Regions from separate parts of the Mariniluteicoccus endophyticus genome, predicted to be linked through region 1. Evidence: riboswitches for the same ligand, from Rfam matches in the RefSeq annotation. Region 1 holds a riboswitch; the other holds the start of a gene.
The links. Region 1 has a riboswitch for thiamine pyrophosphate ahead of ACYVGD_RS14025 (ECF transporter S component). Riboswitches for the same ligand answer to the same signal wherever they lie in the genome.
Positions count from the first base shown of each region.

Region 1 (4,411 bases):
ATCCCGGGCCACGGCCCCTGCCCCTGTTCTCCGAGCGGGCGCCGGCCCCGGCCCTGTTCTCCGAGCGAGCGCCAGCGAGACGAGGAGCCGTTGTCCACAGCTCTGTCCCCACTTTGTGCACAAATCACACGCGTGTAGTTCGCCGTCGTCGCATAGAGTCGCGCCGTTCGATGAAAGGACCCCCATGCGTACGCTGCTTCCCCTCCTGCTCGTGCTGCCGCTGGCGGCATGCGGTCAGCAGACCGGCTCTCAGCCGTCCGGAACCCAGGCCCCCGCAACCCAGACCCCCGCAACCCAGGCCCCCGCCACGTCGCAGCCGGACGAGCCGACGTCGGTCCCGCCCGCCGGGGACGCGACGGTGACGCCGACCCCGCGTGCGTCGGGTGGTCCCGCGCCGAAGGCAATGGTCAAGGGGACGCTCGTCGACTACCGGCCCACCGGTGACGCGGGCGCGGAGGTGCGTACGGACGCCGACGCGGACCGGTTGGGCGATGCCCCGGCCGACTTCCGCGCCTACCTGAAGACTCGGCTGGCGGAGCAGGTCGCGGAGGTGGGTGCCGAGTGCAGACCCAGCGTGGGTGTCACGCTCGTCGACACGCGCGGCTTTGCGACCGGCAACGTGTCCGGTTGCGGTGGCGCAGCAGTCGCCTGGGCGAAGGTCGACGGCACGTGGCGCGAGGTCTGGGGAGGCCAGGAGCTGGCCCCGTGCGGCCCCTTCCGCGAGGTGAGATTCCCCGCCGAGGTCTTCCGCGAGGGGCTCGGCGCGTCGTGCTTCGACAACGGTCAAGAGGTCACGTACGCCCCCTGACCCAACCCCGAGTCCCCACAACAGGCCGAGAACTCCACAACAGGTCGTGCAACGCCTGTTGTGGAGTTTTCGGCCTGTTGTGCGTGGCGGGAGGTCAGACGCGACGGCGGGGGATGAACCGGGGCGTCCAGTACGCCATCCAGGCCGCGCCGACCAGTCCGATGGCGCCGATCACGGCCAGGGCGGCCCCGAGGGATGCGGTGGCGATCACGGCGCTGGCCAGCGCAGGAGCGGCCAGGTTGCCGGTGGCGGCCACGGACTGCCACCAGCCGAGGAACCGGCCGCGGCCCTCGACCGGTGCGAGGTCGACGCCGATGGTCTTCACGATGCCCGAGCCGACACCGTCGCCGAGCCCGACGACCAGGGCGCAGATCACGAACCAGGTGGGACCGGTCGACTGCGGCAGCGCCACGAGACCCGCGGCCATGAGGACCAGGGACGTCACCACGACCGGCATGCGCCCGAGACGGTCGAGCGCGATGCCGGCCGGCCAGAACAGGAGCAGCTCGAACGCCGCGGCGATCCCGACGACGAGCGCGACGAGGTGGTCGGACAGGTGCAGACCGCGTGCACCCCACAGCGGGATGAGCGTCTCCTTGGCCGTGCGCAGCGCGGCGAGGGTGATGATGCCGAGCCCGAGCAGGACCAGCCCGTGCAGCGCCCGCCGGCTCGACACCTCGGTGGGCGGGGTGGGTCTCACCGCGGAGGCCGGCGTACGCAGATGGCGCACGATCAGCGCGAGCGAGGCCGCGGAGACCAGGGCGCCCACGCCGAACACCTCGGCCGGTCCCCACAGCGCCATGATCCCGGCGGCGACGAGCGGGCCGAAGACGCGACCGATGCGCTGGGCGGCGCCGAACGTGTTCATCGCGCGCCCCAGGTGCTGCGGCGCGGCGAGGTCGGCGACGAGTCCCTGACGGGCGATGCCCCACACGGACTCGGCGAGGGCGAAACCGGTCAGCGCGGCCACCATTACCCAGCGGGCTCCCGGCAGATCCGTGGCCGTCGTCGCCCATGCCGCCAGCAGGCCGGCGATGCCTACACCGGTGGTGACCGCGAGCGCCGTCCGCTCGCCCAGCCCCTGCACGAGATAGCCGGCGGCCGCCGAGGCGACCACGGTGACGGCTCCCAACCAAGTGCCGATCAGCGCGACCTGGGCCTCGCCAAAGCCCAGCCGGAGCGCCAGCAGGATGTATGCCGGAACGAGCGCCGCGGCACCCGCCGCGAACGTGATGGTGGGCACATAGACCGGCCACAGCAGCGCGCGGAGCGTCTGGCTCGGTGTCGGGTCGGTCATGGCTCCCATTCTGCCACGGCATATATCGACGTCAAGTATCTTGACCCCAAGATAAATCCGGGTGTGGTAACCGGGGTAGTGTGTCCTCTCAGAACACGGGAGCCCGACCGGGCTGAGAGGAAGGCGCACGCCTTCGACCGTCGAACCTGATCCGGATAATGCCGGCGCAGGGAGGCCTCTAACGCCAGCGATGGCGACCCGTGCCCATGCAGGAAGGGGCACACATGTCTGAACGCACCGAACCCACCGTCGACGAGACCACGCCCGCCCACAGCGGCGGCCGCGCCTGGCGCGTCGTCGACATCGTTGTCTGCGCTGTCCTCGGCGTGGCCTGTGGTCTGATCTTCTTCGGCTGGAACTCCGTCGGCATGTCGGCCTTCACCGCGCTCGACGCGCTCACCCCCGGCATCGGCGGCCTGGCCGCGGGCGTCTGGTTCCTCGCCGGCCCGCTCGGCGGCCTCATCATTCGCAAGCCCGGCGCCGCTCTGTTCGCCGAGCTGCTCGCCGGCTTCGTCTCGATGGCGCTGGGCAACCAGTGGGGCTGGACGACCATGTACTCCGCCTTCGCCCAGGGACTCGGCGCCGAGATCGTCTTCGCGGTCTTCGCCTACCGTCGCTGGAACGTCATGGTCGCGGTGCTCGCCGGACTGCTGGCGGGCCTGGGTGCCTGGGTCAACGAGTTCATCCTCGGCAACCACGCCAAGGGTGCGGAGTTCAACGCGATCTACCTCGTCTGCACCGCCCTGTCCGGCGCGGTGCTCGCCGGCCTGCTCGCCTGGGTGCTCATGCGCGCCCTCGCGTCCGCCGGTGCGCTCAACCGCTTCGCGGCCGGCCGTGAGGCGCGGGATCGCGCCTGAGCACCATGCCGTACGCCGCCCCCGCGCCCCTCGGCGTCGCCGCGCAGGGGTGGGGCTGGCGCCATGCCGGCCGCAGCCGCTGGGCCGTCGCCGACCTCGACCTCGTCGTCGAGCCGGGGGAGCGCGTACTCCTGCTCGGTGCGTCCGGCGGGGGGAAGTCCACGCTGCTGCAGGCGCTCGCGGGCGTCCTCGGCGGCGCGGAGGAGGGCGACGAGGCCGGACGCCTGCTCGTCGGCGGCAAGCACCCCACGCGCCGCCGCGGCCAGGTCGGGCTCGTCCTGCAGGACCCCCAGTCCCAGGTCGTGCTCGCCCGCGTCGGCGACGACGTGGCCTTCGGGCTGGAGAACCTCGGCGTCCCCCGCGACGAGATCTGGCCCCGCGTACGCGCCGCTCTCGACGAGGTCGGCCTGCCCGTCGACCTCGACCGGTCCACCAGCGCGCTGTCTTCGGGACAGTTGCAGCGGCTCGCGATCGCCGGGGCGGTGGCGATGGACACCGCCCTGCTGCTGCTCGACGAGCCCACCGCCAACCTCGACGACGCGGGCGTGGCCGAGGTCCACGACGCCGTCGCCCGCGTGGTCGCCGACCGCCGCACCACCCTCGTCGTCGTCGAGCACCGCGTCGAGGGCTGGCTCGACCTCGTCGACCGCGTGGTCGTCCTCGCCCCGGGCGGCGGCCTCCTGGCCGACGGGCCGCCGGAGCGCGTGTTCGCCGATCACCGCGACGCCCTGCTCGCCGCAGGTGTCTGGGTGCCGGGTGCGCCCGTCCCGCTCGACCCCCTCCCCGCCCCGACCGCAGACCCCGAGGTGCTCCTGACCGGTCACGACCTGACCGTCGGCCACCACGGGGTCCCCGCCCGCACCGACGCCCACGTCGCCGTCGCCGCGGGTTGTTCGACCGTCGTCACCGGGCCCAACGGCTGCGGCAAGACCACGCTCGCCCTCACGCTGGCCGGGCTGCTCCCGCCGGTCGCGGGTCGCGTCGAGGCGGCCGTACGCCTGAGGCCGCCCGGCCGCCGTATCGGCTGGTTCCGGCGTACGCCCGACCGAGCCGTCGACCCAGCGCGCTGGGCCTCGCGCGACCTGCTGACCCGCATCGGCACCGTCTTCGCCGAGCCGGAGCACCAGCTCGTCGCCACGACCGTGCGCGAGGAGCTGGCCGTCGGCCTGCGGGCGCTCGGCCGCACCGACGTGACCGCCCGTGTCGACGAGCTGCTCGCCATGTTGCATCTCGAGGGTCTCGCTGGCGCCCACCCGTTCACGCTGTCCGGCGGCGAGAAGCGGAGGTTGTCCGTCGGCACCGTGCTCGCCACCGCCCCCGAGCTCGTGTTCCTCGACGAGCCGACGTTCGGACAGGACCGCTCCACCTGGCTCGACCTCGTGCGGCTGGTCCAGTCGCTCGTTGCCGACGGCCGCACCATCGTGTCGGTCACCCACGACGAGCGCTACC
Region 1 is NZ_BAAGXC010000030.1:42,386-46,796, reverse strand. Features, by position in the region: gene ACYVGD_RS14035 (hypothetical protein) at 185-808, shown strand; gene ACYVGD_RS14030 (MFS transporter) at 903-2,105, opposite strand; TPP riboswitch at 2,191-2,295, shown strand; gene ACYVGD_RS14025 (ECF transporter S component) at 2,330-2,962, shown strand; gene ACYVGD_RS14020 (ABC transporter ATP-binding protein) at 2,968-4,411, shown strand, end outside.

Region 2 (4,411 bases), on a different contig from region 1:
TGGCACTACCAGCGGGCCTACCTGCGCGGCCGCCACAAGATCGTCCTCTACGACCAGCGCTCCCACGGGCGCTCGGGCCGCTCGTCGAGCACGCTGTCGCGGGTCTCCCAGCTGTCGAAGGACCTGTTGCAGGTGCTGGAGGCCACGACAGAGGCCGACGAGCCGGTCGTGCTGATCGGCCACTCGATGGGCGGCATGACGATCCAACAGCTGGCGATCGACCGGCCGGACCTGTTCGGCACCAAGGTCATGGGCGTCGGGCTCGTCGCCACGTCGTCGGGCGGCCTGTCGCAGCACTCGATCGTCCCGGGCATCCCCGGTTCGGTGTTCTCCCGCATCGCGCCCGGCCTGCTCGGCATCATGAACCGCGCCCCCGGCATGGTCGAGCGGTCACGCCGCGCCACGATGGACCTCGGTTTCGTGGCCACCAAGAACATGTCGTACGGGTCCGACGTGCCAGCCTCCTACGTCGACTTCATGTCGCAGATGGTCGCAGAGACGCCCATGGAGGTGATCGCCGACTTCTACCCGGGGTTCGCCGAGTTCGACGGTGAGGCTGCGTTCGACACGCTCGCCCGTGTCGAGACGAGCGTCGTCGGTGGCGAGGAGGACGTGATCCTGCCGGTGCAGCACGTCGAGAGGATCATCGAGCTTCTGCCCGGCGCCGAGACGTTGGTGCTGCCCGATTCCGGCCACATGGGCATCATCGAGCACCACGGCCAGATCAACGAGCACCTCCAGCGGCTCATCGACCGCGCGGCGCGACATCTCGCATGAACCCGGCCGGAGGATGGGCTGATGCCGTCCATGGCCGCGCTCGACGGCCCGTTACGTCGTCGCCGAGTCGCGCAGCCGCTTGAGAGCGTGGCCCGCGGCCCCTGCAGGAGACGTTCCATCTGTACGTCGACGATGAGGGCGTGCTGTGCACCGACCACGTACTCGACCTGTGGGGCGCGCGGGTGCTCCAGGTGCACTACCGCCTGACGCGGGTCTGAGCTCCTCGTCCCGTTGGCCTTCGTCGTCCCGCTGCGTTCTCGTCTCGCACCGCGGCCGGGGCGAGGCGAGGTCAGAGGTCCAGGCTGGCCTTGGCGCGCTCGACGGCCGTGGGCCAGTCGGGCGACTGCACGCGGTGGGCGGCCAGCGCCGACGACAGCGTGCAGCCGGTTCCGCGGGTGCTCGTGCCGCGGACCCACGGCGCGCGGAACTCGTGGGTGCCGTCGGGGCCGGCGAGCACGTCGACGGCCTCGGGCAGCCCGGCGAGGTGGCCGCCCTTCAGCAGCACCAGCGGGGCACCCAGCTCGTCGCGCAGGCGCTGGGCCTGGGCGTACATCTCCTCCAGCGACGTCGCCTCCGGCGCGCCGAGCAGTACGCCCGCCTCGGGCAGGTTCGGCGTGATGATCGATGCCAGCGGCACCAGACGGCGCATCGCCGCGGTCGCGTCCTCGTCGAGCAGGCGCGCTCCGGACGTCGAGACCATCACGGGGTCGACCACGCGCGGGACATCGGCCAGCGGCACACGCGAGAACCAGTCGATGACGACCTCGACCAGGGGAGCGGCGGCGAGCATGCCGACCTTCACCGCGTCGACCCGGCAGTCGTCGAGGAGCGTACGCAGCTGTTCGTCGACGAACTCCGGTGGGACGGCGTGCACGCCAGTGACACGGCCGGGGCTCTGGGCCGTCAGTGCGGTGATCACGGCACACCCCCAAGCACCGGCCTGCTCGAACGTCCGCAGGTCGCGGACGATCCCCGCCCCGCCGGACGGGTCGTTGCCAGCGATGGTGAGGGCCACCGGCTGCTGCGGGCGCGGGGAGGGGCTCGGCTTCACGCTCATGGGCGGCAGCCTAGTCACGCGAGGGCCCGCACTACGGATCCGGGGTTTGCGCGGGGGCGCGCGGGGGCGTACGTTGGCGCATACCCACGCGGGGGTCCTCGGCAGAGGGCTGAGATCGGGCTGTTGCCGCCCGGACCGTTCGAACCTGTCCGGCTCATACCGGCGAAGGAAGATGAGGAGCATCCACTCATGTCTGAGATCCATCCCCAGCACCGCCTCGACCACGTCACCGAGGGCGACGTCAGCGTGCCCGTGACGGCCATCTCGCTGGCCGACTCGCCCGACGGCACGCCCAACGCCGACGTGCACGTCTACCGCACGTCCGGCCCGGGGTCCGACCCCGAGGTCGGACTGCCGGCGTTCCGCGCGCAGTGGATCGTCGACCGGGGCGATGTCGAGACCTACGAGGGTCGCGAACGCAACCTGCTCGACGACGGCCGCTCCGCGGTACGCCGCGGCGAGGCATCCCTGGCCTGGAAAGGCGAGCGACGCCAGCCGTTGCGCTCGATCGAGGGACGCCGCGTCACCCAGATGCACTACGCGCGCCAGGGCATCATCACCCCCGAGATGCGCTTCGTGGCCCTGCGCGAGAACGTCGCCGTCGAGCTCGTCCGCAGCGAGGTCGCCGCCGGCCGCGCGATCATCCCCGCCAACATCAACCACCCCGAGTCGGAGCCGATGATCATCGGCCGCCGCTTCCTGACCAAGGTCAACGCCAACATCGGCAACTCGGCGGTCACCTCGTCAATCGCCGAGGAGGTCGAGAAACTGACGTGGGCGACCCGCTGGGGTGCCGACACGGTCATGGACCTCTCGACCGGTGACGACATCCACACCACCCGCGAGTGGATCCTGCGCAACTCGCCCGTCCCGATCGGCACGGTGCCGATCTATCAGGCGCTGGAGAAGGTCGACGGCCAGGCCGAGAAGCTGACGTGGGAGATCTTCCGCGACACCGTCATCGAGCAGGCCGAGCAGGGCGTCGACTACATGACGATCCACGCCGGTGTATTGCTGCGCTACGTGCCACTGACCGCCAACCGCGTCACCGGCATCGTCTCCCGCGGCGGCTCGATCATGGCCGGCTGGTGCCTCGCCCACCACAAGGAGTCTTTCCTCTACGAGAACTTCGACGAGCTGTGCGAGATCTTCGCCCGCTACGACATCGCGTTCTCGCTGGGTGACGGCCTGCGTCCGGGCTCGGTCGCCGACGCCAACGACGAGGCCCAGCTGTCGGAGCTGCGTACGCTGGCCGAGCTCACGCAGCGCGCCTGGGCGTACGACGTGCAGGTCATGGTGGAGGGCCCCGGTCACGTGCCGCTCGACCTGGTGGAGGAGAACGTACGCCTCCAGCAGGACTGGTGCCACGGCGCGCCGTTCTACACGCTCGGCCCGCTCGTCACCGACATCGCGCCCGGCTACGACCACATCACCTCGGCGATCGGTGCGGCGGTGATCGCCCAGCACGGCACGGCGATGCTCTGCTACGTCACGCCCAAGGAGCATCTGGGGCTGCCGAACCGCGACGACGTCAAGACGGGCGTGATCACCTACAAGATCGCCGCCCACGCCGCCGACGTCGCCAAGGGCCACCCGGGCGCGCGGGTCCGCGACGACGCCCTGTCGAAGGCCCGTTTCGAGTTCCGCTGGCACGACCAGTTCGCGCTGTCGCTCGACCCGGACACCGCCATCGCCTACCACGACGAGACCCTGCCCGCCGAGCCGGCCAAGACCGCCCACTTCTGCTCGATGTGCGGCCCGAAGTTCTGCTCGATGCGCATCTCGCAGGACATCCGGGACCAGTACGCCGACTCACAGCTCGCCAAGGAGATGGAGGCCAAGTCGAAGCAGTTCGTGGAGCTGGGCTCCAGCGTGTACCTGGACGCGCAGACCGCACGTGACGGTGGCGACGCCGTCCAGGCGGGTCGGTGAGCGGGACTCCTCGTCCTGGCCGCCAGCCGCCTGGCTCGGAGATCGAAGAACAGGTGGGTGAGAGGCTCGGGCGAGCGCTGCCCGAGGAGGGACGGGCCGCGCTCCGCGGTGGCGTGGTCGGCAATTTCGTCGACCAGCTCCACATCTTCCTCCCGCTGCTGGCGCTCGCGCCGGCGCTGAAGACGGTGGCGGGTGGGCACGCCACCGCGATGACCGGGGCTCTGGTCGTCATGGCGATGCTGCTCGGGCGTCCCGTCGGCGGCATCGTGTTCGGCCGGTTCGCCGACCACCTCGGGCGTACAAGGACCACCACCATGGCCATCGCCGGCACCGCCGCCTGCACGCTCGGCATCGCCGCCGTGCCCACGCACGAGGTGATCGGGCCGGCCGCGATCGTGATCGTGCTGCTGCTGCGTTTCCTGGGCGGGATCTTCATCGCCGGGGAATACTCGGCGGCCATCCCTCTGGCGATGGAGTGGTCGCGGCCCCGGCGCCGCGGCCTGTTCTCGGGCCTGATCATGGCGATGGCTCCGTGGGCGCAGGCGACGATTGCGTTCGCCAGCGCGGCGCTGCTCAACGGTCTCGGCCCCACCGCGTACGCGGCGTGGGGCTGGCGCCTGTGTTTCGTCGCGGGTGGCTGCGCGT
Region 2 is NZ_BAAGXC010000023.1:94,495-98,905, forward strand. Features, by position in the region: gene ACYVGD_RS12315 (alpha/beta fold hydrolase) at 1-777, shown strand, start outside; gene thiD (bifunctional hydroxymethylpyrimidine kinase/phosphomethylpyrimidine kinase) at 1,067-1,834, opposite strand; TPP riboswitch at 1,913-2,023, shown strand; gene thiC (phosphomethylpyrimidine synthase ThiC) at 2,024-3,766, shown strand; gene ACYVGD_RS12330 (MFS transporter) at 3,820-4,411, shown strand, end outside.
Region 2: linked by a shared signal. The riboswitch ahead of thiC (phosphomethylpyrimidine synthase ThiC) and the one ahead of ACYVGD_RS14025 (ECF transporter S component) in region 1 are both predicted to bind thiamine pyrophosphate.